DNA from 4 places in the Specibacter sp. AOP5-B1-6 genome. Region 1 is predicted to be linked to each of the others. Evidence: riboswitches for the same ligand, from Rfam matches in the RefSeq annotation. Region 1 holds a riboswitch; each other region holds the start of a gene.
The links. A riboswitch is a leader RNA that binds a small molecule or an ion and turns the genes downstream of it on or off. The one in region 1 is predicted to bind S-adenosylmethionine.
Positions count from the first base shown of each region.

Region 1 (7,268 bases):
GCGAACCGCCGGCGAGTTGCAGGAGTTCGCGGATGCGTTCCCGGCTGTCCAACCCACCATCAGTGCCGTCGCTGTATTGGCGCAGGTTCCGGGATGCCAGCACGCCAAAAACGAGCCAAATGACAGCGCCGCCAAAACCGTAGGTAAGAACGGTCACGAATCCCTGCGGGAGTACCACCACAAAGGGCAGGGGGAAGGGAATGAGGATGTGCGTGAACTGCCGGAGCAGGTCCAGCAGGCCCAGCCGCCCCAAATTCCCCTCAACAAACCACATCGCCGCAAACACCAGAACCACAGCAACGGCTGTTCCTCCGGTGGCCCACAACAACTTCCTGGCGGTGCCCGGGCCAGGGGCCACCGGGAACTTTCCGCGCTGCAGGACCAGCAGCAGCGCGATGCCGGCGGGCACCGCGGCGGCAGGCAGAATGTAGATGGCCAGGAAACCGGTGTCCGCATCGTCGGGATGGAATTCGGCGGACGCCAAAAATTGTACAAAGACCGCCAGGACCAGCAGCGCCACAAGCCCATTGATCACCACGGCCGTCCACAGTGCCAAACGCCGTCCGCGGCGCAGCCCTTCGGAGCAAAGGAGCAGCAACAGCAGCGGAATGACGGACAGGATCACGGCGCCTGCGCTGCTGACGCCAACAATGGACTGCAGGTTCATGCACGCAGCGTCCGCGTCACACAATTCACTGAGCTCGTCAGCATCCGGGCGCCCCTGCAGCATCAGGGGGCCCACCGTTGACAGGGGACCCACCGAAAATTTGGCAGTAATCTGGGCCAGCAGGGGGCCCACCGCAAACACCCCGACAACTGTGGCCAGCAGGAAGCGGGACTCCCGCAGGGATGGCCGGGTGAACAGCCTGCCGGAGTGCACCCGTTGCCCCGTACCCAGCAGCCGCCCCGCCACTATGCCAAACAAAGCACCAAACAGCAGTTGCAGCGTCTCTGCGGTGCCCACGAAAAGTACAAACATCAACGAGAACGCCACCAGCCAGGTCCGAATGCGGTGGCGCCACAAGTTGTTCAGGGAAGCAGTCGCAGCACCGAGCGCTGCCGCAGCGCCGCCATAAGCGCCCAGGATATAGTTGCCACCGAGGAAGCCAAGCCACGCGTCGTTGCCCGCGGTTCCCAGCACCACCAGCCCCGCAAGCGCCAGCGAGCTGAGCACATGTCCCAACAGGAACATCGATACCGCCCGCCAAGTGCCGACTGTCCGTTCGGCAATGCCAACGCCGATGGCGATGACAAGGAGCAGCACCACCAGGCCCGGCCACGAACCAGCGAAGAAGGCACTCACCAGCAGTGTCCACCAGGTTGCGATCACATCGTCCAGATTGATGCCGACCGCAGACAACACATCTTCCGGCACGCCCCCGGTCAACGCCCCCGTGGCTGCCGTTGCCGCGACGACCAGCAGCAGGAGCGCCGCCGTTGCCGGCGACTTCCGCAAAAACAAGACGACTCCGGATAATTTCGACTTGGATTTGCTGGCAACAGCTGGTTCGGCGGTCATCTCGTGTCCCCTGTCTCGTGGCCGGGATTTTCTGGATCCGTGCACTTATCCAATAAAAGCACAACGCCTGCCCCATAGACAGGCCTGAACTGGCGTTCCCAAAACACTGGCCACAAGCGGAGCAACATGGAAACATGGCTTGTACTCCGCTACGCCCGCACTCCGCGTGCTGCAGCAGAGCTAAGTCCTCCGGCGGATTCCGCCATACAGTTCGCCTGCGCCCTGCTTGCCGGAACCGGCGAAAGGATCCCAATGGCTGCCACCGCACCGTTGACCACCTCGGACATTCGCCGCCTCTTTCTGGAGTATCAGGCCGGATCCGGCCATGCGGTGCTGGAACGGGCCGAGCTGGTTCCCCGCAACGATCCCACCACGCTGTTCACCGGAAGCGGGATGCAGCCGCTGCTGCCCTACCTTTTGGGAGCCGACCATCCGTCGGGTGACAGACTTGCGGACAGCCAGACCTGCCTGCGGTCCCAGGATATGGAGGAAGTTGGCGACAACCGGCACACCACATTCTTTGAAATGCTGGGCAATTGGAGCCTGGGGGCCTACTTCAAGGAAGAGCAGATCCCGGCCTTGTGGCACTTCCTCACCCACGTGGCGGGACTTGACCCCGAACGCATCTTTGTCAGCGTGTTTGACGGGGACCCGGACCGGGACATACCGCGCGACGATGACAGCGCGGACATTTGGGAACGGCTCTTCCTCGCGGCCGGCGTGAGTGCCGACCGGGTGGACCTGCGCACGGAGGAACACGGCAACGCCGTGGGAAACCAAGGCGCACGCATTGCTTTTTATGGCGACAAAAACTGGTGGTCCCGTGGCGGATCCCCGGATGCAACGCCAATCGGTGATCCCTGCGGCCCGGACACGGAGGTCTTCTACTTTTTCCCCGACGTGAAGCATGACACCGCCTACGGCGCCTTTACGCATCAAAATTCCGATGGCGGACAGTTCTTGGAGATCGGCAACTCGGTCTTCATGGAATACCAGCGCAAGCAGGAAGGATTCATCAAGCTGCCCAGACACCAGGTTGACTTTGGCGGCGGGCTGGAAAGGATTGCCGCCGCGGCGATCGACAGTCCCGACGTCTTCAGGACCAGCCTGCTGTGGCCCCTGGTGGCACGGCTGGAAGAGTTGGCGGGCACCTCATATGAAGCACACCAGACAGAGTTGCGCATCATTGCGGACCATGCCCGCGGTGCTATTTTTCTGGCCAATGACGGTGTGCGCCCGAGCAACAAGCAGCAGGGCTATGTCATGCGGCGCTTGCTGCGGCGGGCCATGCGGTTCGCCCACGGGCTGGGCGTGGAAAAGAACTTCCTGGGCACCCTCGTGCCCGTGGTGGTGTCCATGTACGGGGACGCCTACCCCGAATTGGCCGCCCGGCAGCAGGAGATCGAAACCTCGCTCAGCAAGGAGGAGCGCTCCTTCCGCCGCACCCTTGCCAAGGGGCTGCGGGAACTGCGGCGCTTTTCCGCCGAGGGGCAGCTGGGCGGCCAGGCCTTCTTTACCTTGTCGGACACCTACGGATTCCCGGTTGAACTCAGCCATGAAGAAGCCGTTTCCCAGGCCCTGGATGTGTCGCCGGCATGGCGGGACGAGTTTGACCTGCTCATGGCCCAACAACGCGAACGTTCGCAAAAGACCGCCACACTGGGGGTCAAATAGTAGTTGAGTTGTCCGCCAAGGAACTGCTGGCCGGGCCCACGCCGGCAGGTACCCGGCCCCCTTGCTCCCGCGTCATGTTCCGCCACATGGGAGCCCGGGATTTCCCAGCCTCCACGCTTCCTGTGTTAGTTTGCAAGGGAGTAATGAGTGCCAGCGCCAAGCCCTGACTTGCTGGCCGGCAACCCTCTTTCCGGCGGGGTGCCTCGGGTGAATACTCGGCAAACCCAGCTTCCCACGGCTGATGTTTGCAAGCGTGAACCCCCTGCGGCGCCCAAAGCAGGTTCTCCGGCATTGAGAACCGGGCTTGCACCACCGCCACCAGCTCCCGCTTGCAGTCTCGGCCACCTGCACTGAGGAGACACCATGTCCGCGGACGCTTCCCCCCTGGCCTATCGGCTCATCACCGGTCCCGACGACCGCTCGTTTTGTGAGCGCATTTCAACAGCCCTGGCGGAAGGCTATGTTTTGCACGGCGGGCCTGCTGTCACGTTCAACGGCAGCAGCGTCATTTGCGCCCAGGCAGTGATCCTCCCGCAGGCTGTTGCCACCAGCGATGCCGCGGTGGCCACGGCCGTGGATGATCTCGACGCCGAGCTGGAGTTCGACGGCGAGGGCATCGCATGAGCTACGCAGGCGATCTGGCCCCCGCATCGGCGTGGGAGCATGTGGCGGCCGGAGCCGTCCTGCTGGATGTGCGCACCGAGGGTGAATGGGCGCACATCGGCGTCCCCGACACCTCCTCACTGGGCGCCGAACCGGTCTTCATCCAGTGGAACCTGGCCAACGGCACCAACAACCCGCAGTTCCTGGCCGAGCTCCAGGCCGTTGTGCCCACTGACAAGCAGCTGGTGGTGTTGTGCCGTTCCGGCGCGCGCTCCATTGCCGCAGCCGAGGCCGCAACAGCCGCCGGCTACACGGCCTACAACGTCCTTGAAGGCTTCGAAGGCATACAGGACGGCTATGGCGACAGGGTCGTCAACGGCTGGAAAAACCGCAAGCTGCCCTGGCACTGACCCCGCCACAAACAAAGGCGGGCGAACAGCCGGACGCTTGGGCCGCCGTCGTACTTCACCCGCGTGCCAAAAACAGGACACCATCAGCGAAAGCCAAGGGAACAGCAATTGAGCAACTTTAACGAGCACGCAGCCGGCTGGGCCGAAGACACCCAGGCCGTGCGCGGCGGACTTGACCGCAGCCATTTCCAGGAAACCTCCGAAGCCCTCTTTTTAAACTCCGGCTTTGTGTATGAATCCGCCGAAGCCGCCGAGCAGGCATTCACGGGGGAGGTGGACCGCTTTGTGTACTCACGCTACGGGAACCCGTCGGTCGCCACCTTCCAGGAACGGCTGCGGCTGCTGGAGGGCAAGGAGGCGTGCTTTGCGACGGCGTCGGGCATGTCCGCCGTGTTCACCGCGCTGGGTGCCTTGCTGGCTGCCGGGGACAGGGTGGTTGCCTCGCGTTCCTTGTTTGGTTCGTGCTTTGTCATCCTGAACGAACTGCTGCCGCGCTGGGGTGTGGAGACCGTCTTCGTTGACGGGCCCGATCTGGCGCAATGGCGCGAGGCGCTGAGTGTGCCCACCACGGCCGTGTTTTTTGAGTCCCCGTCGAACCCGATGCAGGAAATCATTGACGTGCAGGCGGTGTGCGACCTCGCCCACGCCGCGGGTGCACAGGTGGTGGCTGACAACGTGTTCGCCACACCGCTGCTGCAGCGCTGCGGCGACTTTGGTGCCGACATTGTTGTGTATTCGGGCACCAAGCACATTGACGGGCAGGGGCGGGTGTTGGGCGGCGCCATCCTGGGCTCGAAGGAGTTCATCGAGGGACCCGTCAAGAATCTGATGCGCCATACCGGGCCGGCGCTGTCCGCGTTCAACGCCTGGGTGCTGACCAAGGGGCTGGAAACCATGAACCTGCGCGTGACGCATTCATGCAACAGCGCACTGGCGCTGGGCGAGTTCCTGGAAGCGCAGCCGCAGGTCAGCCGCGTGCTGTACCCGCATCTGCCCTCGCACCCGCAGCATGAGCTGGCCAAAAAACAGATGAAGGCCGGCGGCACGGTGTTGACCTTTGAACTGGCCGAACCTGCCGGCGGCACCACGAAGGACGCGGCGTTTTCCTTGTTGAATGCCCTCCGGATCATCGACATTTCAAACAACCTCGGCGACACAAAGTCGCTCATCACGCACCCGGCCACCACCACACACCGCGCCATGGGGCCCGAGGGCCGGGCGGCCATTGGACTCTCCGACGGTTTCCTGCGCCTGTCCGTGGGATTGGAAGACGTGGAAGATCTCAAGGCCGATCTGGCGGGAGCCCTGGCTGCTATTTAGCGAGCTTGCGCGCCCATGCGGAGAAGCTGGCCACGTCGGCGCCGGACATGATGGCGGCCGGCGGCTCGCTCACGGGGACTACCAGCAGCGCCAGCGCGTCACCGGGGAATGCTGCCATCCATTTGCCCGCCTCGGCGGCCTTGCCGGCAGTTGCCGCCGCATCAACCCCTGCCGCATTGCACAGGAAGACACTCGAGTCGGCCCCGATCGGATCGACGATGCCGACCCGTCCATTGAGCAGCTCCAGAATGTCCGCCTGAAGCATGGTCACGGTGACGTCGCCGGTGCTCAGCTGCACGCAGTGCATCAGCTTGGTGCCCTTGCGTCCGCGCGGCAGGTCCACATCGGTGGCCGTCAGCCCGGCACCCCGCCACGGGATGCCGCCGTCCCTTGGGATGGCAACGGGAGGAAGGGTCGCTGTGGAATCGCGTTTGGTCCAAGAAAACATGCTGCTGAGCCTACGCGGAGTGTGGCCGCCGCGAAAAGGGACGGCGTTTGCGCAATCGGCGGGTGTCCGCGCACCCGCTTTAACCGCGAACGCCGTCCCTTTTCAACGGGGACGGCGGGGCTGCGGGAACAGTCAGTCCTGGAAGTACTCGATCTCGGCACCAATCGTGTTCAGGCGCTCGGCCAGGTCCTCGTAGCCGCGCTCAATGACGTAGATGTTGCGCAGTTCGCTGGTGCCCTTCGCGGCGAGCATGGCCAGCAGAATGCAGGCGGCCGGGCGCAGCGCGGGAGGGCAGCCGATCTCGGCGGCACGCCAGGCCGTGGGACCCTTGATGTCGATGCGGTGCGGATCCAGCAGGCGAACGCCGGCGCCGAGGCGGTTCAGCTCCGTCAGGTAAATGGCGCGGCCCTCATAAACCCAGTCGTGGATGAGCGTGGTGCCCTCCGCGCAGGAGGCGATGACGGCGAAGAACGGCAGGTTGTCGATGTTCAGGCCCGGGAACGGCATGGGGTGGATCTTGTCCGGCGCAGCCTTTAATTCGGAGGGCAGGGTGGTGATGTCCACGAGCCGCGTCTGGCCGTTGCGGGCCATGTATTCGGCGGACTTGAGGTAGCGGAAGCCCATCTGCTCCAGCACCTTCAGCTCAATTTCCATGAACTCGATGGGCACGCGCTTGACCGTCACCTTGGACTTCGTCACGATGCCCGCGGTGATCAGGGACATGGCCTCGATGGGGTCTTCGGAGGGCGCGTATTCAATGTCGACGTCGATGCGGGCCTTGCCGGTGATCGTCAGCGTGGTGGAGCCGACGCCTTCCACCCGGATGCCCAGTCCCTGGAGGTAGAAGCACAGGTCCTGCACCATGTAGTTGGGGCTGGCGTTGCGGATGACGGTTGTGCTTTCGCGGTGCGCGGCGGCCATGATGGCGTTTTCCGTCACGGTGTCGCCGCGTTCCGTCAGCACAAAGGTCCTGTCCACGGTGTCGCTCAACGGCGCCTGCACCTGGTAGAAGCCGTCGTGGGCGTTCACTGTGAGACCAAACTCGCGCAGGGCCTGCATGTGCGGCTCCACGGTGCGCGTGCCGAGGTCGCAGCCGCCGGCGTAGGGGATGCGGTAGGGGTCTTCCTCGTCAAGGAGGGGGCCGAGCAGCATGATGACACTGCGGGTGCGCTTGGCCGCCGCAATGTCCATGGCGGCCAGGTCAAGCACCGCCGGGCGGCGGATCAAGAGGTCGGATTCGTTGAGCCAGGTGCACTCGACGCCGATGGACGTCAGCAGCTCCACGATGCGGTTG
Region 1 is NZ_JBQSVT010000017.1:55,189-62,456, reverse strand. Features, by position in the region: gene ACT3TS_RS10730 (bifunctional lysylphosphatidylglycerol flippase/synthetase MprF) at 1-1,519, opposite strand, end outside; gene ACT3TS_RS10725 (alanine--tRNA ligase-related protein) at 1,772-3,193, shown strand; SAM riboswitch class IV at 3,333-3,453, shown strand; gene ACT3TS_RS10720 (DUF1737 domain-containing protein) at 3,557-3,817, shown strand; gene ACT3TS_RS10715 (rhodanese-like domain-containing protein) at 3,814-4,206, shown strand; gene ACT3TS_RS10710 (O-succinylhomoserine sulfhydrylase) at 4,315-5,526, shown strand; gene ACT3TS_RS10705 (hypothetical protein) at 5,519-5,974, opposite strand; gene ACT3TS_RS10700 (UDP-N-acetylglucosamine 1-carboxyvinyltransferase) at 6,107-7,268, opposite strand, start outside.

Region 2 (7,268 bases), on a different contig from region 1:
TCGGCTTGATCGGCGGCGCACTGCTGGCAAGCGTTGACACCGCCGGCCGCCCCGGACTGGCCTGGCGCACCGAGAAACTGCTTGAGAGCGGCAAAAAGAACGCCCAGACCAAACTCAAGAAGGCGGACAAGTCAGTCCGCGCGCTAGCCCACGACGTGACAGGACAGTAACTCCCGATGACCAGCGCCCATTGGCCCGCACCCTTCTCCACAACACCCCTGGATGCCACCGTCACCATTCCGGCCTCCAAATCGCTGACCAACAGGTATCTCGTGCTCGCAGCCATCGCCGACGGTGAATCCCGTCTGCGCGCGCCGCTCCAATCACGCGACTCGGACCTGATGATCGGCGCATTGCGGGCCTTGGGCGCTGTCATCACCGAAGTTCCCGGCACCGGCGACGTCCCCGACCTCGTGGTCACGCCCATCCCGGCCGGCTCCACAGCGCCCGGCACCATCGAGGTCGACTGCGGCCTTGCCGGGACCGTCATGCGCTTCGTCCCGCCGCTGGCCGCGCTCGTTGCCAGCCCAGTAAAGTTCGACGGCGACCCGGCGGCCCTGGTGCGCCCGATGGCTCCGATTGTGGCTGCGTTGGAAGGGCTCGGGGTGCGGGTCGAGGACGGGGACGACGGCTTCCTGCCGTTCACCGTCCACGGCACGGGCGCTGTTGAGGGCGGTCACGTGCAGGTCGACGCAGGCGGTTCCTCCCAGTTCATTTCAGCCATTTTGCTGGTTGCACCGCGCTTCAGCAATGGGCTGCACCTTGAGCACACCGGCGATTCGGTGCCCAGCCTCGACCACATTTCAATGACAGTGGAAATCCTGCGGTCCATGGGGGTTGTGGTGGACTCCTCCACGCCCAAGCACTGGAAGGTGCAGCCCGGACCCATCCCCGGCTTTGACGTCTCGCTGGAGCAGGACCTCTCAAACGCCGGACCCTTCCTTGCCGCCGCCCTTTCCACCCGCGGCACCGTGCGAATCCCGAACTGGCCGTCAAACACAACACAGGTGGGCGACAAGTGGCGGGAAATCCTGCCGCAGTTCGGTGCCACGGTGACGCTTAATGACGGTGTCCTGACGGTCACCGGCGGTCCGGACATCCTCGGCGTCGACATCTCCGACACCAGCGAGCTGGCCCCCTCAACGGCGGCCATCTGCGCCCTGGCCTCGACCCCGTCACGATTGCGCGGCATCTCGCACCTGCGCGGCCATGAGACCGACCGGCTGGCGGCGCTTGCCGCTGAAATCAACGCCCTTGGCGGCAACGTCGAGGAAACCGAGGACGGGCTGATCATCAACCCCGCTCCCCTGCACGGCGGCGTCTTCCACAGCTACCATGACCACCGCATGGCCACGGCCGGCGCCATCATCGGACTTGCCGTGCCCGGCGTCGAGGTTGAAAACATCGCCACCACCGCCAAGACCATGCCCAACTTCCCAGCCATGTGGGCGGCCATGGTGTCGCAAACTGCTGGCACAGCTGGAGTTGGCACTGCGGCGGTTGAAGCCGAGGCCTAGGGAATGGCACGGGACTACAGCAACTGGGACGAATCAGACGTCCGCGTCAGGGCCAACAAGAAGGGCAGCCGGCCGCGCACCAAAGACAGGCCCGCCCATGAGGACGCCGTCATTGGCAGGATCATCACGGTGGACCGCGGGCGGTACACGGCCATTGTGGACGAGGACCTGCCCACCGAACGCACCTTGATTGCCGCCCGCGCCCGGGAATTGCGGCGCAATCCCGTGGTGGCCGGCGACTTTGTGGCACTGGTGGGTGACGTGACGGGCAAGCCCGACACCCTGGCCCGCCTGGTCCGGGTTGAGGAACGCCGCACCCTGCTGCGCCGCAGTGCCGACGACACGGATCCCGTGGAGCGGGTGGTGGTGGCCAACGCCGACCAGCTGGTCATCGTCGTCGCGGCAGCCAACCCCGAACCCCGCACCGGATTCATTGACAGGGCGCTGGTCGCCGCCTACGACTCCGGCATCGCACCCCTGCTGCTGATCACCAAAACTGACATCAAGGATCCGGCCGAACTCCTCGCCAACTACGAACACCTGGACATGACAGTCATCATCAGCCGCACTGCCGCTGCGGGGGCTTCCGGCATCGACGCCCGCAGTGACGACGGCGACTCCGCCCTGCTGGCTGGCGGTGCCGTGGAGCAGCTGCACGGCTACCTTGACGGCAAAGTCAGCGTCATGGTCGGGCATTCGGGCGTGGGCAAGTCAACCATGGTCAATGCGCTGACAGGTTCGCAGCGTGCCACGGGCGGCGTCAATGCCGTTACCGGCCGCGGGCGCCACACCTCTTCGTCCGCGCTGGCCCTGCAGTTGCAGGACGGGCTGCCCGGCTCGTGGATCATTGACACTCCGGGCATCCGGTCCTTTGGCCTGGCACATGTGAACGCCGACAGGATCCTGCAGGCCTTCCCCGACCTGCAGCCCGGCACCGACGACTGCGAACGCGGCTGCAAGCACGACAGCGTCGCCGTGAACTGCGGGCTGGACCCCTATGTGGCGTCCGGGAACGCGGGCGACGCCGGACCTGCCCGCCTTGCGTCGCTGCGCCGCCTGCTGGGCACCAGCGACAGGACAGAAGGCCGCGCCGAGGCGAAGGAACTGGGCATCTTCGAGTAGTCCCCACCGGCCCCCTAACCTCGTTCCTCGGCAAGGGATCCCTGCCGGCGTGGGCCCATCCACCGGCACCTTAAGCTCGTTCCTCGGCCAGGGATCCCTGCCGGCGTGGGCCCATCCACCGGCCCCAGCTGTCCCAAGCTGCGCACAACCGGCCCCCGCTGTCCTAATCTGCGTGGAACTCGCCGCGGTTGTGCCGCAAAACTGTGTTATGCGGCACACCCGCAGTGGGTTCTGCGCAGCTTGGAACATTTGGCCAGCTGCCCGCGGCTCAGTTGGCTTCTGCGCACGGCTAGGCGCTTGCAGGATGCCCAGGCGCCACTGCCCGTGAACTTGTACGCGCCACTCACAGCGGGTGGTGCGCATGAGTTTTGGTTCGTCACCGCATATACACCACTGAGCTCCAGTTGTGCGTATAAGTTCACGAAGGTGGCGCTGACGGGTGTTTGCGCCAAATCGCGATAGCGTGAAGCGTATGACGATCGAACCCCAGACGTACAACGATGACCTCCGCCTGGCACATGTCCTGGCCGACAGCGTCGACTCCCTGACGATGTCCCGCTTCAAGGCCCTCGACCTGGGTGTTGAAACCAAGCCGGACCTGACCCCCGTGACGGACGCAGACAAGTCCGCAGAGGAGTCCATCCGCAGCCAGCTGGCCCGGGTCCGCCCGCGCGACGCCGTGCTGGGTGAGGAGTTCGGCAGCAGTGGACACGGTTCCCGCCGCTGGATCATCGACCCGATCGACGGCACCAAAAACTTCGTCCGCGGCGTCCCCGTCTGGGCCACGCTGATCGCCCTCGTCGATGAAGGCGTCCCCGTCGTTGGCCTCGTCAGCGCGCCGGCCCTGGGCAAGCGCTGGTGGGCCGCCCAGGGAACCGGCGCCTACATGGGCAAGTCGCTCGCGGCAGCCACCCGCATCCGCGTTTCAAACGTCGCCGAACTCAAGGACGCTTCCCTGTCCTACTCGTCACTGAGCGGCTGGGCCGAGCGCGGCAACCGGGACGAGTTCATCTCCCTGACCGACGACGTCTGGCGCACCCGGGCCTACGGCGACTTCTGGTCCTACTGCATGGTCGCCGAGGGCAGCGTTGACATTGCCTGCGAGCCCGAACTGAACCTGTACGACATGGCCGCACTCGTCCCGATCGTCACCGAGGCCGGCGGGCGCTTCACCTCGCTCGAGGGCGCCGACGGCCCCTTCGGCGGCAACGCCCTGGCCACGAACTCGATCCTGCACACAGAGGTGCTGCACCGCCTCAACCCCAACTGGGATGACCTGCTGGGCTGACCCCAACCAAGAAGCACAGGTGAGTTAAGAACGACGGCGTCCTCCCGCCGTCGTTCTTTTTGTCCGCCTGGCGCGGGGCTGCTTCGGGCGAATGCGGGCGCCCGTTACGCAACGTAACAAATGCGCCGTCGGAATTCTTGGGCTAACCTTTTGGGCATAGGTCACGAGTGCCAGCGCTAAACCCCGGTTTGCTGGCCGGCAACCCTCCTTTCGCGGCGGGGTGCCCCGGGTGACGACCTGGCCAGGCCGGAACGGTCATGGCAAGCGCGGACTCCTTGGCACCCCCAAGCGTCCTTCCGTCGAAGGAAACATTCATGAGCAACGCCCTGTTTGAGGAAACACTGCTTGAGAACACACAACTGGCGGAAACCTCCCTTGCCAGCCGCCCCCTGCTGCCTGTCGTGGGCCAGGACCTGCCTGCCCCGCTGATCCAGGGCGGGCACGTGCGGTATGCCAATCTTGACTATGCAGCATCGGCGCCGGCCATTGAAGAAGTGGCGGCACACCTGAACGAGGTGCTGCCGTACTACGCCAGCGTGCACCGGGGCGCCGGCTTCGCCTCCCAGGTAAGCACGTCGGTGTATGAAAACGCCCGGCGGATCGTTGCGGACTTTGTGGTGGCCCGCCCCGACGACACCGTGATCTTCACCCGCAACACCACAGACTCACTGAACCTGCTGGCCGGGTGCGTGGCAAGCATCCTCAAGCAGCAGGGCTATGCGGAGGGCCGCGCCAACGTCCACGGCGAGGTGCTCTACCTTGACATCGAGCACCACGCGAACCTGCTGCCGTGGCAGGCTCTGCCGCACCGCTCGGTGGTCGCCGCCGATTCCATTGCGGCCACCCTTGCACGGGTGGAAACCCAGTTGCGTGCCGGCAATGTGCTGCTGTTGGCTGTCACGGGTGCCTCAAATGTCACGGGCGAGGTGCTTCCCGTGGACGAGCTGGCCGCGCTGGCGCACCGCTACGGCGCGCGCATCGTGGTGGATGCTGCCCAGCTGGCACCGCACCGCCGGATCGACCTGTCCGCCAGCGGCATCGACTACCTCGCGTTCTCGGGCCACAAGCTCTACGCACCGTTCGGCGCCGGAGTCCTGGTGGGCCGCCCCGACTGGCTCGACGCCGGCACGCCCCATCTGGCCGGCGGCGGCGCCGTAAAGGACGTCAAGCTCGAGTCAACGCGCTGGACCGAGGGCCCGGCCCGCCACGAGGCCGGCTCCCCCAACGTGCTCGGCGCGGCCACGCTGGCCAAGGCCGCCACCGCCCTGGCCGCCCTCGACGCCAACGACTGGCACACCCACGAACAACTCCTGCGCAGCCACCTGGTCGCCGGACTGTCCGCGCTCGACGGCGCCACCGTCCACACCCTGTTCAGCGACGCCGACACCCACCCGGACTGCGGCAGCATCGGCGTCGTTAATTTCTCCGTCACCGGGTACGACGCCGGACTGGTTGCGGCATACCTGTCGGCCGAACATGGCGTAGGCGTACGCGACGGCAAGTTCTGCGCCCACCCGCTGCTGAACCGTTTGGGGCTGCCCGCCGGTTCACTGCGAGCCAGCTTTGGGGTCGGTTCCCGTCTCGAGGACGCCCAGCGACTGCTCGACGGCATCAGCACGCTGCTGCGGGACGGGCTGGGCTGGGACTACGTGGTCGACGCCGGCCGCTGGGTCCCAGCCGACGACAACCGCGTCTACCCCGGCTGGGCGCCAAACACCCCGGGCACGGCCGGTGCCGCCCCCTGCACCACCGACCAATAAACGCTCGATCACATACGGGGGCGTTTCAATCCTGCCAGCGGGCACCAGGCCTGCCAATAGCCATTAGAGAGAGCGAGGGTTGGGTAGAGGGTAAAGTTGAACGGCACCAACGCACAACACCCCAGGAGCGAACATGGCAGGCACCGGCGGACCGGTCTTCGACGCCGAACGGCGCCAACGCATGGCAACAGCCTTCCTTGAGGGCGGTGGCCACTACCACAAGGTCCGCCCCGGCTACCCGCGTGAATCCCTTGACTGGCTGACCGAAGTCGCCGCGCACCCCCTTCATGACGTCCTAGACGTGGGGGCCGGAACGGGCAAGTACACCCAGTTGCTTGCCGGGCGCGGCTGGACCCTGACCGCCGTCGACCCCTCGGCCGACATGCTCGCTCAGCTTTCCCACGCTGTCCCGCAGGCCACCGCGCTTGTGGGCACGGCCGAAAACCTCGAACTGGCCGACTCCACCATGGACCTTGCCATAGTCGCCCAGGCCTGGCACTGGTGCGATCCCCTCACGGCCAGCACCGAGATTGCCCGCGTGCTGCGCCCCGGAGGCACCCTCGGGCTGGTCTGGAACCAGCTCGACGTCGGACTCCCCTGGGTGCACAGGTTGGCCCGCATCATGCACGCCGGTGATGTCCACAAGCCCGACTTCCGCCCCACCCTCGGCCCGGAATTCGCGCCCGCCGAGCCCCACAACACCCGGTGGGGCCAGACGCTGACCCCCGAGGAGCTCATGGAGCTGGCCAAGTCGCGCAGCTACTACCTCAAGGCCTCGGAGCAGGTCCGCGCCAAAGTGACAGCCAATCTGCGCTGGTACTTGTTTGAGCACCTGGGCCACGTCCCCGGCACCGAACTACAACTTCCCTATGTGACCCAGACCTGGCGCACCCGGAAGTTGTAGGCCGTCCCGTCAGCAGGAACCGGCGCCCCAAGAACCGCACCTCGACAACGGCAGCCCAAAAAGCATATGATTTCGGCATACCTACAAAATTGATTTAGGCACTTCGAAGGGTTGATTGTGCTCGAGACTGCCACAACCGGGAAAAAGCCGCTGCGCAAACCGCGCGGCGGACTGCTCCTGCTGCTGGGCCCTGCCTTTGTGGCCGCCATTGCCTATGTCGACCCCGGCAATGTTGCAGCCAACCTCACCTCGGGTGCCAGCTACGGCTACCTTCTGGTCTGGGTCCTGGTGGCGGCCAACGTCATGGCCATGCTCGTTCAGTACCAGTCGGCCAAGCTGGGCGTGGTGACAGGCAAGTCGCTTCCGGAAATTTTGGGCGAACGGTTCACGACACGCAGCCGGCGGCTTTACTGGGCACAGGCGGAACTGGTCGCCATGGCCACGGACCTGGCCGAAGTGGTTGGCGGGGCCATCGCCCTCCACCTGCTGTTTCAGCTGCCGCTGCCGGTGGGCGGGCTGATCGTGGGACTGGCCTCCATGGTTCTTCTCACGGTGCAAAACCGCCACGGCCAGCGGCACTTTGAACGCATCATCATCTTCCTGCTCGTCATCATCACCATCGGTTTCCTTGCCGGGCTGGTGCTCAGCCCGCCCGACCCGGCGGGCGTGGCCGCCGG
Region 2 is NZ_JBQSVT010000016.1:91,005-98,272, reverse strand. Features, by position in the region: gene ACT3TS_RS10415 (DoxX family protein) at 1-170, shown strand, start outside; gene aroA (3-phosphoshikimate 1-carboxyvinyltransferase) at 177-1,517, shown strand; gene rsgA (ribosome small subunit-dependent GTPase A) at 1,521-2,639, shown strand; gene hisN (histidinol-phosphatase) at 3,112-3,927, shown strand; SAM riboswitch class IV at 4,087-4,200, shown strand; gene ACT3TS_RS10395 (aminotransferase class V-fold PLP-dependent enzyme) at 4,242-5,687, shown strand; gene ACT3TS_RS10390 (class I SAM-dependent methyltransferase) at 5,821-6,591, shown strand; gene ACT3TS_RS10385 (Nramp family divalent metal transporter) at 6,709-7,268, shown strand, end outside.
Region 2: linked by a shared signal. The riboswitch ahead of ACT3TS_RS10395 (aminotransferase class V-fold PLP-dependent enzyme) and the one ahead of ACT3TS_RS10720 (DUF1737 domain-containing protein) in region 1 are both predicted to bind S-adenosylmethionine.

Region 3 (7,268 bases), on a different contig from region 1:
GCCATGGCCTTCCCCGACGACGCCGGCGTGATCCGTGTTGACGAGGAAACCGGCCTGGGCGTTGCCCTGGCCACCGACGCCAACGGCCGCTACACCTTCCTCGACCCGTACCACGGCGCCCAGCTGGCCCTGGCCGAGGCCTACCGCAACGTCGCCACCTCCGGCGCCATCCCGATGGCCGTCTCCGACTGCCTGAACTTCGGCTCCCCCGAGGACCCGGATGTCATGTGGCAGCTGGCCGAAGCCATTCGCGGCCTGTCCGACGCCTGCATGGTGCTCGGCATCCCCGTCACCGGCGGCAACGTTTCGCTGTACAACCAGACGGGCACCACCCCCATCCACCCCACCCCCGTTGTTGCGGTCTTGGGCAAGTTCGACGACGTCGCCCGCCGCACGCCGTCGGGCTGGCAGGAGGATGGCCAGGCCATCTACCTGTTGGGCAACACCGCCGCCGACCTGGATGGTTCCGAATGGGCCAACCTGCGCGGGCACCTGGGCGGGCTGCCGCCGGCCGTGAACCTGGAACGGGAGCGTGAATTGGGTGCGATCCTGATCAACGCTTCCCGCGACGGCATGATCGACTCCGCCCACGACCTCTCCGAGGGCGGCCTTGCGGCAGCACTTGTTGAGTCGGCACTGCGCTTCAACACCGGCGCCCGTGTGGCACTGGATGAAGTTGCCGCCCGCGACGGCGTTGACGCTTTCACCCTGCTGTTCTCCGAGACGCAGGGCCGCGCCATCGTGTCTGTTCCACGCAGCGAGGAAGTCCGTTTCAACGACATGTGCACGGCCAGGCGCTTCCCGGTCTCCCGCATCGGCGTTGTTGACGCCGCCGGCGGTTCCCTGGACATCCAGGGCTTGTTCAGCGCCCCGTTGGACGAACTGCGCGAAGCACACGAGGGAACCCTGCCGAAGTACTTCGGCTAGTTCCGAAGCAAAAACCCCGGCCGACTCCTCACGAGTTGGCCGGGGTTTTTCCTTTGTGCGGATGTTAGTTGTGCACGGTTGCCATGGCATCGCATTCGCTCCGCATCCGGCCGTACCGGGGGGATGACAGCTCTGCCTGCAGGGCACTGATGATCAGTCCGTCGTCAAGGGCATCGGTTGATGTGGGCTTGTACGTCAACGTGAAACTCAAGCACTGGCGCGGCCCGAGCGTGCGGCCTGAAAGTTCCGCCGCCGTTGGGGTGGTGGCGTACGCCAGGTGGTCGAGGCGGCCGTTCGTCAGTGACCTGGGGAGCAGGGAAATGTCAGTGAGCGTCTCGTCCGTGGCATTCAGCAGCCATGCCGTGAACCTGACGGTTTCCCCCACGGCGGCTTCAGTCCGGTCCGCCAAGTACACCAACGCAACCTCGGGGACATCACGCCGCGACCCAGCCAGTGCAGGGGCAACCAAAGGGGACCGTTTAAAGCTGGCCCCATCCTGTACACAGCTTGCCATGCCATGGTCCTGGTGGTTCTTCACGGCGGCACATTCCATCCACTGGCCGGTCGCAGCGTGTCAGTCCCGTATCGGGCCAACTCCGTGCGGAAAGCCATTGACTCTCAGTGTTAAAGAGTGGCTGGGGCACAAATCATAACGGCGTTTTCCCGCAGAAGTTAAAAGCCGCCCGCCAGTGCGCGTGCCGCCTGCTGGTAGGAGCGGGTGACTCCGGCCTGGGTGAGCTTGGTGACCGGGGAACCAAGTGAATAGATGAATCCGGCAGGCTTGCTGAACGCCAGGAGCCTGAAGTGGACGCCGCCGTCGGATGTTTGCATGGCGGTGAAGGCCTCCTCGCCCAGCGCCGGGTGTCCGGGCAGGGTTCCGTACCCAAAGCCTGCCATCGTTGCCTCAGCCCCGTCGGGGCCTGACATCGTTTGAGGTTCCACCGTCCACACCACTTCGCAGGGCACCGGCAGTCGAAGGCGGCCCACCCCAAAACCGCTGACGACCCGGGCGCCAACAATTGCCCGGGGAGGCGCCGTGACCTGCAGGCCGGCACGCTGCTGGATCTGCCAGGTCATGATGCCTTCGGCCAGGGCCGCAAAGGCCTCGGCACCGTGCCCCACCAGGATGGTCTTGTCCACGTGGTCAAATCCCTTGGGCCACTCCACCGCACCGGCAGGTTTTTGCGCCGCCAGCCGGGTCAGGCCGAGGCAGGGATAATCCAGGCGGCCGCGGTCAGCTTTTGGCAACACGTGCACTCCATTTCAAGGCGGTTTGTTGTTTCTTGGGCAGGCCGTCCACCACAAGGTCGTAGGAATCCTCCAGCATGTCCAACACCATGTCCGCGTCCACCGCCGTGCAGTCCACGGTGTTCCAGTGCCGTTTGTTCAGGTGGTAGCCCGGGACGATGCCCGCGTGCGCGGTGCGCAACTGCGCAGCCAGCAGCGGATCGCATTTCAAGCTGATGGACAGCGCCGGCACGTTGAGGTCGCCCAGGGCAAACACCTTGCCTGTGCGTTGTTCGCCGCCGCTGCTGGCCCTGACCTTGAACACGCTGAGTTCGGGCCCAAAGGGGAAGTCCTCGTAGGCACCGGCCAGGGCCAGCGCGGCCGCACGCAAGGATTCCGCATTGAGGCTCATGGCTGCGTCCGTGCTTCTTCGCCGGCCGCTGCGGAGCCGGACGCTGCGGCGCTGAGCACTGCGTAGCTCAGCATCGCGAACTCCCCGTGCTTGCTGGCGGCGCTCAGCTTGAGCCTGTCGGCCCCCACATTGCGCGGCAGCAGCGGCGCCCCGCCAACCAGTGCGGCCGGGGCGATCGTGACGACGAGTTCGTCCAGTGCCCCAAGATCCAGGAACTGCCCGGCCAGGTCGCCGCCGCCAACCACCCACGCGTCCAGGTCGCCGGCGGCATCCTTGATCTCGTCCAGCACATCGGCGACAGGACCGTTGACGAAGCGCACATCCGCCCCTTCAGGCACGGGCAGCGTCCGGGAGGTGAACACGTAAGTGGGCTTGCTTCCGTAGTACTGCTGCCATTTGGCGGGCTCGGCCAGCAGGTTCTCCGCCTTGAGAACCCATTCGTAGGTGGAGGAACCCTCCACAAAGACGCCCATGGTGTCCATGAATCCCGCAATGTCCGGCCCGTCCGTGTCGTCAACGGCAAAGAGCCAGTCCAGCGAGTGGTTCCGGTCCGCCAGATAGCCGTTCAGCGTTGCCGCCGTGTAGTAAACAATGCGCGTCATGGCATCAACGCTACCCGTTGAAGAGCCCGGCGGCACGTGCCGGTTCCCCAGCCGTCAGGCTATGGAGTGGCCAGGTAGTCCTCGAGCAGCACAACCTTGAGTCCGGCAGCCTTTTGCGCCTGCAGAAATGCGCCAAGGTCGTCCGGGAACTCCGGCCGGAAGTGCATCAAGACAATGTCCCCCGGCCGCAGCCCGGCCCCGATCTGATAGTCCATGCCACCGGCGTTCGCCTTGGCTTCCCAGTCAATGATCGCCTTCATGCCGCACTCCGCCACGGCCTGTCGGATGGCCTGCGTGTAGGGCCCACCGGGTGGCCGGAAGAACATCGGCCGACGTCCGTACTGCTGCTCCTCGTAATCGGCCATGCCGCAGATCTCTGCTTTTTGCTGTTCGTAGCTCAACTTGATGAAACCCAGGTCGTGGGTCATGGTGTGGTTCTCGATCAAGTGCCCGGCCGACACATATTTTTGGTAATACTGGGGATCGCCCGCAACGAATGTGTGCGCCAGAAACAGCGACGCCTTGATGCCGTTCTTCTCCAGCAGCGCCAAATCCGAGTCCCTCTTCAGGGCGCCGTCGTCAATGGTCAGAAACACCACCTTTTGCTCGGTGGGCACCTTGGTCAGCACAGGGGCCAGCCCATTTTCGATTGGCGGCAGGACGTAGTCCGGCACGAGCCCGTCGAGGGTGCTGACCCTCCCTGTCACCGGATCAGTCACCGGATCGATCGCCGGCGTGCTTGCCGGAATGTCCGACGCCGGGGCCCCCGTCGGGTCCGCCGAGGCAGTTTTCGCCGTGCTCGGCGGGGCTGGCGTGGCAGACGGGCCTGACGCGACTGGCGTGGCAGACGGGGCCGTCGCCGCGCTGCTGCCGGCATCCCCTGCGCTTGCCGCCGGAAGGGCTGGGTCCCCGCCCAAGCTGGTCGTTGCGGCGACCCACCAGAAACCGGCGACCATCAGGGCAACGGCCACGGCGAGTATCAAGAACCCCATCCAGCGTGCCCGGCGGCGCGAATGGTCAAGATGGTGCGGCATGTCTTCCTTCTGGGCGTTCAGCATCGACTGTCAGGAACGGTGCGCGGGCATTGCCGCGATGGTTTGATCATAATCTGGCTGACGGGTCCTGCGCGTCACATGCGGCAAACAATTTTTGCGGGGCGTTGCCGGACGCTAGGCTGACACACATCCCATCCAGAGCGGCCGAGAGACCTGGCTTGTTGACGCCGCAGCAACCCTCCAACGCCCGCCGAATTACTTCGGCAGGCCAAGGAACGGTGCTACCGCCAGAAACGATGGAAAGGAATCCACTCGTGTCTTTAAATACCACCCACATCCGCACCAGCCATGCCGGTTCGCTGCCCCGCACGCCCGCCCTGCTCGCCGCCAATAAGGTGAAGGAAGCCGACGGTGCCACGGCGGAATTTGAGTTGCTGCTGCAGGAGTCCGTCGTTGACGTGGTGGCACGCCAACAAGCCGCCGGCATTGACATCGTCAACGATGGCGAGTTCGGCCATGCCATGTCCACCGCCGTCGATTACGGCGCCTGGTGGTCCTACTCCTTCGCCCGCATGGGCGGACTGGAGCTGGACGCGGACCAAAAATGGGCTCTCGACCCCGTCGAGTCGACGCCCGGCAACATTGCCCTGACGGGCTTTGTGCACCGCCGCGACCGCACCATCTTTGCCGAGGCCTACAACGACCCCGCCTCCGGCATCTTCTCCGCCGGCGCAAAACTGTTCCCCAAGTGCACCGGTCCCCTGACCTACACCGGGCACGACGCCGTCGCCTCCGACATCAAGAACCTCACCACCGGCATGGCCCGGGCAGGCGTCGAGGAAGGTTTCGTCGCCGCACTGTCTCCCGGCAGCGCCTCCCGCATCTCCAACGAGCACTATGCCACGGAGGAAGAGTTCATTTACGCCTGCGCCGATGTGTTGCGTGAGGAATACACTGCCGTCATCAACGCCGGGTTGACGCTGCAGATCGATGACCCCTCGATCGCCGAGAACTGGGATCAGATCACCCCGGCCCCCTCGATTGAGGACTACCTGAAGTTCACCCAAATCAGGGTTGAGGCGTTGAACTACGCACTGCGTGGATTGCCGCAAGACCAGATCCGCTTCCACTTGTGCTGGGGGTCCTGGCACGGCCCGCACACCACAGACCTGCCGTTCCCCGAGTTGGTTGACACCATGCTGAATATCAACGCGGGCTCATATTCCTTCGAGGCAGCCAACGTCCGCCACGAACATGAGTGGAAGATCTGGCAGGACACCAAGCTGCCCGAGGGCAAGTCGATTGTGCCGGGCGTCGTCTCGCACGCAACAAACGTGGTTGAACACCCGCAACTTGTGGCCGACCGCATTGAACGCTTTGCCTCGGTGGTGGGGCGAGAAAGCATCATCGCTTCCACTGATTGCGGACTCGGCGGCCGCGTGCACCCGCAGATTGCGGCAGCCAAGCTGGCGGCACTTGGCGAAGGTGCGGCACTGGCCAGCAGCCGGCTCTGGAAATAATCCCCGCTGCCGCCAGCGCAGTGCGGCTACAGGCCCAGTGCGGCAGCCTCGATTTTGGGGCAGGTGTCCATGACGACATCCAGGCCGGCGTCCACTGCCCGCTGTGCCGCCGCCTCGTCGATGACACCCAGCTGCAGCCAGACGGCCCGGGCGCCCACCGCAATTGCCTGGTCAACCACGTCGCCAACCCTCGTGGAATTCACAAAACAGTCAACAACATCAATGCGGCCCGGGATCTCCGCCAGTGTTTTATAGCCCGTTGCGCCGTGGACGTCGTCGCCCTTGAGGCTGACCGGGATGATCTCCTGGCCCAGGTGCTGCTGCAAAAACAAGGAAACGCCGACGGCGGCGCGGCGGGGATTGTTGGAGAGTCCAACCACCGCCCAGCGGCCCGGCGTTGTCAGCAGGCGGCGAATGGTTGCGGGGTCGTTTACATGTGCCATGAGCTGAGCTTATGCCGTCCCTGCAGAGGTCGGCCAATTGAATTGTTACGCTTCGCGAACCGCTGCACGTCCGCCAATTTCTGTCGGTCCGGTGCCGGGCCCTAGTCTGAAGGTGACCATCCCGAGCGGCTGAGAGATCTGGCTCAACGACGCCGCAGCAACCCTGGTCGGCCCCCTTTGTGGGTGTCGATACCGGCAGGGTGCTACCGCCAGGACCGATGGAGTGTTGCCATGTCTGCTTTACTTTCGCCGCCCACACCAGTCTCAGCCTCAGCGTCCCCGCCAGTCTTTGATCCGCGGGGCACGGCCGCCATGCCGGTGTCCTTTCATGAGCTGGGCCGTTCCTTTGGCTCCGGGGCCGGCACCCACACGGTGCTCCGTGATGTTTCGTTTGACGTGCGGGCCGGGGAGATTGTTGCCCTGCTCGGACCCTCGGGCTGCGGGAAATCCACTCTTCTGCGTGCCGTGGCCGGGCTCGATGCCCCGAGCACCGGCGCCGTGTCCATCGACGGAACCACCGTGTCCGGCATTGATGCGCGCTGTGCCGTGGCATTCCAGGAGCCCCGCCTGCTGCCCTGGCGGACGATCGCCGGAAACGTGGCGATTGGTGTGCCCTCCGACGCGGACGCCACCCGCAGCCGCCGAGCGGTGGAACAACTGCTGAAACTGGTGGGCTTGTCGGATTTCGCCGGGCACAGGCCTCGGGAGGTTTCCGGCGGCATGGCACAACGGGCGTCCCTGGCCCGCGCCCTCGCCCGCAATCCCGGCGTTTTACTGCTGGACGAACCCTTCGGCGCCCTGGACGCCCTGACCCGGATCACCATGCAGGACCTGCTGCTGGATGTGCACGCCGCCGAGCCCGCAACCGTCCTGCTGGTCACCCACGACGTCGATGAGGCGCTGCAGCTGGCCGACCGCATCATCCTGCTCGGACCGGACGGAACAGACCGCCCAGGGTCCACCATTGTGCGCACGGTCGAAGTGCCCGGCCCGCGCCCCCGCGCCCGGGCGTCAACAGAACTGGCCGGCCTGCGCAGTTCGCTGCTGGCCAGTCTCGGCGTCGACGGCCACTAGCCTCCCCATTCGAGCGCACCTGCACTCCTGCGCAGCTGCGCTTCACACACTTTCACCACCGCAACCAT
Region 3 is NZ_JBQSVT010000018.1:57,224-64,491, forward strand. Features, by position in the region: gene purL (phosphoribosylformylglycinamidine synthase subunit PurL) at 1-927, shown strand, start outside; gene ACT3TS_RS11110 (hypothetical protein) at 992-1,465, opposite strand; gene ACT3TS_RS11115 (DUF1990 family protein) at 1,600-2,178, opposite strand; gene ACT3TS_RS11120 (MmcQ/YjbR family DNA-binding protein) at 2,162-2,566, opposite strand; gene ACT3TS_RS11125 (dihydrofolate reductase family protein) at 2,563-3,168, opposite strand; gene ACT3TS_RS11130 (polysaccharide deacetylase family protein) at 3,228-4,202, opposite strand; SAM riboswitch class I at 4,352-4,466, shown strand; gene ACT3TS_RS11135 (cobalamin-independent methionine synthase II family protein) at 4,478-5,683, shown strand; gene ACT3TS_RS11140 (CoA-binding protein) at 5,710-6,126, opposite strand; SAM riboswitch class I at 6,240-6,351, shown strand; gene ACT3TS_RS11145 (ABC transporter ATP-binding protein) at 6,358-7,200, shown strand.
Region 3: linked by a shared signal. The riboswitch ahead of ACT3TS_RS11135 (cobalamin-independent methionine synthase II family protein) and the one ahead of ACT3TS_RS10720 (DUF1737 domain-containing protein) in region 1 are both predicted to bind S-adenosylmethionine.

Region 4 (7,268 bases), on a different contig from region 1:
TTTCGCGCCCTACGAAGAAGAGGTGTGTTGTGCCAGTCATGCTCGGGTCACTTGCAGAGGGCAGTGTCGCTGCGTCTTCTTCCGCGTCATTCAACATTCGGCCGTATTTTGTGCTGGTGTTCATCGCCATCGTGCTCATCAGTTCCTTCGTCAAGGCGGCAGCCCGCAAGAAGCGGGCAGCCCAAGCCAACCCATACGCGCAGACCAACCAGGCTGGCAGGGTTGGGGTTGCCCACCAGCCAACAGCGAATGTCCCGTATGTGGGGACGCTGCTCAATGGGGTTCCGCTGGGCAACTACGACAATTCCCATGGGCACCAGACCACCGGATTCGCCAACGAGCGGATGCAGGCGGAGACGGAGCTCAAGCGCCAGCTTGACGCCTTGGACACCGCCCGCCGCAACGGCCAGGTGACGGCAGACCAGTACGCCGTCCACCGCGAGGCAATCTTCAAGAACTTCTAAACCCCAAGCCAACTGGCCCGCAGTTATGGTTGCTGAATCAGCCTATTTAGGTTGATTCAGAAACCACAACTGTGGGCCAGTTGGCTAAGCGGGCCAAATGCTTAAGGCGTGAAGAAGGACTCCTGCAGCAATCGGCCCACGGCAGCCACTTCGGTGAGGAAGCCGTCGTGGCCAATGCCCGAATCAATCCGGGCAACGTCCACGTCTCCCGGCAGTGCTGCCGCCAAGGCTTCCGACTGGGCCGGAAAATACAGCCTGTCGCTGTTGACCGCCGCCACCAGAAATTCAACGCCGCCCGTCACGGCCAGGGCCTGCTCGAGTGTGCCGCGGCCCCGTGTGACGTCGTGGCTCATGAGCGCCTCGGTGATGGCGATGTAGCTGTTGGCGTCGAACCTGCCCGCCAGTTTGTGGGCCTGGTGGTCCAGATAGCTTTCAATCTGGTACCTGCCCACGGCGTCGGTTCCGAGCCGGCCGTGGCTGATGGTGCCGCCGTCGTCCTGGGCCTTGCGGCCAAAGCGCGACTCCATCTCCGTTTCAGACCGGTAGGTGATGTGGGCAATCCGGCGGGCGAGCCCCAAGCCTGAGATGGGGGCTGCGCCGTCGTAATAGTCCCCGCCGGCAAAGTTCGGGTCCTGGCGGATCGCCAGCACCTGAGCTTGGGCGAAGGCAATTTGCTCGGCGGTGCTGGCCGCGCACGACGCCACCACGGCGCAGCGCTGCACACGACCGGGGTACGTGGCAGCCCACTCCAGCGCCCGCGCGCCGCCCATGGATCCGCCAATGACGGCGTGCCAGGAGCTGACACCAAGGGCGTCGGCCAGGCGCGCCTCGGCGTGGACGGAGTCGCGGATGGTCACGAACGGGAAGCGGGAACCGTACGGCCTGCCGTCCCCGGCAATGCTGGACGGGCCGGTGGTGCCGTAGCAGCCGCCGACGATGTTCGCGCACACAACAAAGTATTTGTCGGTGTCGATCACGGCGCCGGGGCCCACGAGGCCTTCCCACCAGCCGTCTTCCTCGGAATCGCCGCGGCTGACATGGGTGCTTCCGGTGAGGGCGTGCTGGATGAGCACGCCGTTGTCGCCGGCGGCGTTCAGCGTTCCCCAGCTTTCAAAGGCCATGGTCACCGAGGGCAGCACGCCCCCGGCTTCCAGCGGCAGTGCGCCGATGTGAACCGAACGCAGCACCCCGCCGCCCTGGCCAACAGCGGCCGACCAGGAACTGCCGGCCGGCTCGGGTGTGCTGGTTTCAATCTCGGGGGTCACCATGTTGCGCTCCGCTGCCGTCTTTGTCACGCGGCTCATTCAGCTCACGGACGATTTTGCGGCGCGGAACCCGGCTTCAAGGTCGGCGATGATGTCGGCAACATTTTCCAGGCCCACGGACAGCCGCACCAGTCCCGGGCGCACGCCGGCGGCAAGCTGCTGCTCGGGTGAAAGCTGCGCGTGCGTGGTGGACGCCGGGTGGATGACCAGGGATCGCACATCGCCCAGGTTGGCGACGTGGGAGTGCAGCTCCAGGCCGTCAACAAAGCGCTTGCCGGCTTCCGCACCGCCCTTGATGTCAAAGGAGACGATGGCGCCGATGCCCTTGGGCCCGTACTTGCGTCCGCGCTCAAACCAGGGGCTGGAGGGGATTCCTGCGTAGGCCACGGCCTCCACATTTTCATTGCTTTCAAGCCATTCGGCCACTGTCACGGCGTTGCTGACGTGGCGTTCAACGCGCAGGCTCAACGTCTCGATGCCCTGGGCGATGAGGAAGGCGTTGAACGGTGAGATGGCGGAGCCCAGGTCCCGCAGCAGCTGCACGCGGGCCTTGAGGATGTAGGCCAGGTTGGCGCCCAGGGCGCTGCCGACGCCGAGGTCGCGGGCAAACACCAGCCCATTGTAGGTTTCGTCCGGGGTGTTGAAGCCGGGGAACTTCTCCGGGTCGGCAGCGAAGTCAAACTTGCCGCCGTCGACAATCACGCCACCAATGGCGGTGCCGTGCCCGCCCAGGTACTTGGTGGCCGAGTGGATGACAATGTCGGCGCCCCATTCCAGCGGACGGAGCAGGTACGGGGTGGCCAGGGTGTTGTCAACGATCAGCGGCACACCGGCCTCGTGGGCAATGGTGCTGATGTTTTCCAGGTCCAGGACGTCCTGGCGCGGGTTGGACACCGTCTCGCCAAAGAATGCCTTCGTGTTCGGGCGGACGGAGGACCGCCATTCGTCCAGGTTGTCGGGGTCGGACACAAACGTGACCTCGATGCCGAGCCGCTTCAACGTGTGCGCGAGCAGGTTGAACGTGCCGCCGTAGACGCTCGGGCTGGAGACGATGTGGTCCCCGGCCTCGGCCACGTTGAGGATGGCGAAGGTCGTTGCGGCCTGGCCCGAGGCGAGCAGCAGGGCACCGACACCGCCTTCCAGGTTGGCAACGCGCTGCTCCACGGCATCCGTGGTCGGGTTGCCGATGCGGGTGTAGATCGGCTCCAGCTCGGCAAGGGCAAACCGTGCGGCTGCGCTTTCGGCCGACGGGAACACGAACGACGTCGTCTGGTAGATGGGCAGGGCCCGCGCACCGGTGGTGGCGTCCGGCTGCTGGCCTACGTGGATCTGACGGGTTTCAAATGACCAACCGTTACTCATGGATGGAATCCTTCACACTAGAGGCCTGCAACAAAACCCTCCGGCGCAGACTGCACGGAAGGGCCTTGAAATCGATGGCCCGCGCTTGCACCGCAACCGGTCGGTTCGATGCCAGGTCCTCACCCGGGGCACCCCACCGCGGAAGGAGGGTTGCCGGTCAGCAAGCCGGGGCTGTGCGCTGACACTCATGACCTGCATCCAGTGTGGAAGAAACCCCGCAATGCCGCAAGATTGTGACAACTTTATGACTTAAGCGAAGAACTGCTTGATTTTTGGCCCAAAAGGTGGCTTCGGCTGAACAACCGGATGACCGCTTGCCGTTTCGGGGCCATTCCGTCTGGACTGGGCATGCAACTGCGGAGCGGGAAGCAGTTGATGCAGTCAACAACCACGGACGACGCCGGACACGCACCTTCCAGCGCCCGCCCCCTGCCGCCGGGCTGTGGACTTACTTGCCCAGTCCTGCCCGGCGCAGCGCCTCGGCCATGGCGGTGTTGGCCGACGGCGCGGCTGAATTGGCCAACCGAACTGCCGGGTTGGGGCGGCCCTGCGCCCCGGCACCCCGGTTGGAACTCTGGGTGGAGCCCTGGGTGGAGCCCGGCTGCCGGCCCTGCCCTCGTCCGCGCGCATCGGCAGCGCCGCCCTTCGGCGAGGGACGTCCGGAAGTCCGGGAGCCGGCGTCGGGCTTCCCGGGCTGGGAATTTCCCGTCTTGGCACCGGCCCCCACCTCGTCGTCCAGGCGCAGGGTCAGGGAGATGCGCTTGCGTTCGGGCTCCACCTCGAGGACCTTCACACGCACCACCTGGCCGGATTTGACCACTGCATGCGGATCGGACACAAAGGAATTGCTCATGGCCGAGACGTGGACCAGCCCGTCCTGGTGCACGCCAATGTCAACGAAGGCGCCAAACGCCGCCACATTGGAGACCGTTCCTTCCAGGATCATGCCCGGACGCAGATCGGTGATTTTCTCGATGCCGTCGGTGAAGGTGGCGGTTTCAAAGCGGGGGCGGGGGTCGCGGCCGGGCTTTTGCAGCTCGGCAACGATGTCCTGCACCGTCGGCAGGCCGAAACTGCCGTCGACAAATTCGCCCGGGTTAACGGCACCCGCAGCGCCCACTCCCCCGGAGATTTCCGCCGTCGAAGCACCAACGGCGGCCAGGATCTTGCGCGCCACCCCATAAGCCTCCGGGTGGACGCTGGAGGCGTCGAGCGGCTCCGCTCCCCCGGTGATCCGCAGGAACCCGGCGCACTGCTCGAAGGCCTTCGGGCCAAGCCGGGCAACCTTGAGCAGTTCGCGGCGCTTGGTGAAGGGCCCGTGTTCGTTCCTGTGTGCCACGATGTTTTCACTCAACAGCGGGCCGACGCCGGCCACTCTCGCCAGCAGCGCGGGAGAGGCCGTGTTCAGGTCCACGCCCACGGCGTTCACACAGTCCTCCACCACGGCACCCAGGGAACGTTCAAGCTTCGCCGGGGTGAGGTCGTGCTGGTACTGGCCCACACCAATGGACTTGGGGTCGATCTTCACCAACTCGGCCAGCGGATCCTGCAGGCGCCGCGCAATGGACACGGCCCCGCGCAGGGACACATCCATGCCGGGCAGCTCGGCACTCGCCAGTGCGGAGGCGGAATACACCGAGGCCCCGGCCTCGGACACCACCAGCTTCGTGACCTTTTGGCCAGGGCTCACGCGCTTGAGTTCGGCGACCAGTTCGGCCGCCAGTTTGTCGGTTTCCCGGCTGGCCGTGCCGTTGCCGATCGCCACCAGTTCAACGTTGTGTCGTTGCGCCAGGGACACCAGCGTGGCGAGGGCTTCGTTCCAGCGCTTGGCCGGGGCGTGGGGATAGATGGTGTCGGTGGCCGCGACCTTGCCGGTGCCGTCGACAATGGCGACCTTGGTGCCCGTGCGCAGCCCCGGGTCAAGTCCCAGGGTGGCGCGGTTTCCGGCCGGCGCGGCAAGCAGCACATCACGCAGATTGGCGGCAAATACCCGGACCGATTCCTCTTCCGCGCTTTGGAACAACCGCACCCGCAGGTCCACCGAGAGCCGGGTCAGGATGCGGGTGCGCCATGCGAGGCGCGCACTGGTCATGAGCCAGGTGTCGGCCGCACGCCCGGATTCGGCAATGCCCAGGGACTGGGCCACGGCGCTTTCATAGCGGGAACGCGCCTGGGCCTGTGCGTCTGCGTCCCGGGGATCGGCCTCGGCCAAATCCAGTGAGAGCACACCTTCCTTTTCGCCGCGCAGCAACGCCAGCACGCGGTGGCTGGGCAGGGTGTGCGGAGGCTGGGCAAAGTCAAAGTAGTCCTTGAACTTCTCGCCGTCCACGGACTTTCCGGCTTTCGCCGAGGAGCGCAGCCGACCGGTCTTCCAGAGCTTCTCGCGCAGCCCGCCCACGAGCACGGCGTCCTGCCCGGCCCGTTCAATCAAGATGGCGCGGGCGCCGGCCAGTGCGTCGTCGGCGCTGGCCACTCCGCGGGCGTTGTCGACAAAGGCGTCCGCTTCGACGGCGGGGAATCTGGACGGGTCTGCCAACAGCGCATCCAGCAGCGGCTCCAGTCCCGCTTCACGCGCGGCGTCGGCTTTGGTCTTGCGGGTTGATTTGTACGGCAGGTACAGATCTTCCAGGTCGGATTTGGTGGCGGCCGCGTCGATGGAGCGGCGTAACCCGGCCGTCAGCTTGCCCAGGCCGTGGATGGTCTCGAGCACCGCAATCCGGCGGGCCTCAAGCTCGCGCAGGTACCGCAGCCGCTCCTCCAGATCGCGGAGCTGGGCATCGTCCAGGGTCCCCGTGGCTTCTTTTCTGTACCGGGCAATGAAGGGGACGCTGGCGCCGTCGTCCATCAAGGCAATCGCAGCGCGAACCTGGGCCTGGCGGACACCGAGCTCCGCGGCAATGGCGGCACTGATGCGGTCCTCCCGGGCGGCAGGGGTGGGCAGGGACAACGGGGTGTTTCCAGAATCAGTCACCCCTCAATTCTGCCCCACGGGCGGCGCCGCCGCAGCCGCATGAGATCTGACGTCCCATGTGGCTAAGGGCACACTTAGTCGAGAGCCTGATCACAAAGTGCCAAGATGAAGCTATGCGAATGGATCATGTTTCTTACGCCAGTGAATCAGATGGATTGGCCGCCACCACGGAGCGAATCGCGACGGCCCTAGGGGTCAAGGCAGTGAAGGGCGGCATCCATCCGCGCTTCGGCACCCGCAATATGATCATCCCCCTCACGGACCACCACTATCTGGAAATTGTCGAGTGCCTCAACCACCCGGCGTCGGACAAGGCACCCTTCGGCCAGGCCGTGCAGGCGCGCTCGGCCGCCGGTGGCGGCTGGATGGGTTGGTGCGTCGCCGTGGACGACCTCGTCCCCTTTGAGGAGCGCCTCGGCCGCAGCGCCGTCCCCGGCAACCGCAAGTTCCCCGACGGCCAGGAACTAATCTGGCAGCAGATCGGCATCAAGGGCCTCATCGCCGACCCGCAGGTCCCCTACATGCTCAAGTGGGAGGGCGATCCGGCCCTGCACCCCTCGCAGGCCCGCCCCTCCATCGTGAAGCTTTCCTCGCTCACCATCGCCGGCAGTGCCGAACGCGTCACCGAGTGGCTGGGCGAACCCGTCGAGGCTCCCCTGGACGATGTGGCCGTGGAATGGATCGCCCCGCGCGGCACCCCGGGCATCATGTCCGTCACCTTCGAGACGGCCGGCGGCCCCGTCACGATCTAGCTTTTTCGGCTGGGCCCACGAGCGCAGGGTTCCCTGGCCGAGGTACGAGGTTAGGGCGCGGCTGGGGAACGACGTCGGCACCCTCCCCCTGTGGGCGGGTGCCGTTTTCGTTGGCACCGTCCGGCAAGTCCGGGCATCGCACCGAGGTCCGTGAGATCCGGCTGCCACGTCCTTCAGCCTTCGCAGGGTTTGTCGTGCTGCCCAAGGACAAGGCCGCCACATAGGCTGCACGGCGACACTTCACAAAAGGGGCCCTCGAACAGGTGCCAGTTCTGGGAACATGGCGGTATGGAAGAGTTCATGCGGTCACTGGCAACCAGCATTCTCCGTGGCCTTGGTCCCGGGCGCCGGTTCGTGGCAGTCGACGGCATCGACGGCAGTGGAAAGACCACCTTTGCCACCAACCTGGCAGCCGGGATCCAGAGCCGGCCCGTGATCGTCATCCACGCCGACG
Region 4 is NZ_JBQSVT010000001.1:162,550-169,817, forward strand. Features, by position in the region: gene ACT3TS_RS00800 (hypothetical protein) at 39-464, shown strand; gene metX (homoserine O-acetyltransferase MetX) at 566-1,759, opposite strand; gene ACT3TS_RS00810 (bifunctional o-acetylhomoserine/o-acetylserine sulfhydrylase) at 1,769-3,091, opposite strand; SAM riboswitch class IV at 3,168-3,284, opposite strand; gene ACT3TS_RS00815 (Tex family protein) at 3,540-6,062, opposite strand; gene ACT3TS_RS00820 (VOC family protein) at 6,176-6,814, shown strand; gene ACT3TS_RS00825 (uridine kinase) at 7,115-7,268, shown strand, end outside.
Region 4: linked by a shared signal. The riboswitch ahead of ACT3TS_RS00810 (bifunctional o-acetylhomoserine/o-acetylserine sulfhydrylase) and the one ahead of ACT3TS_RS10720 (DUF1737 domain-containing protein) in region 1 are both predicted to bind S-adenosylmethionine.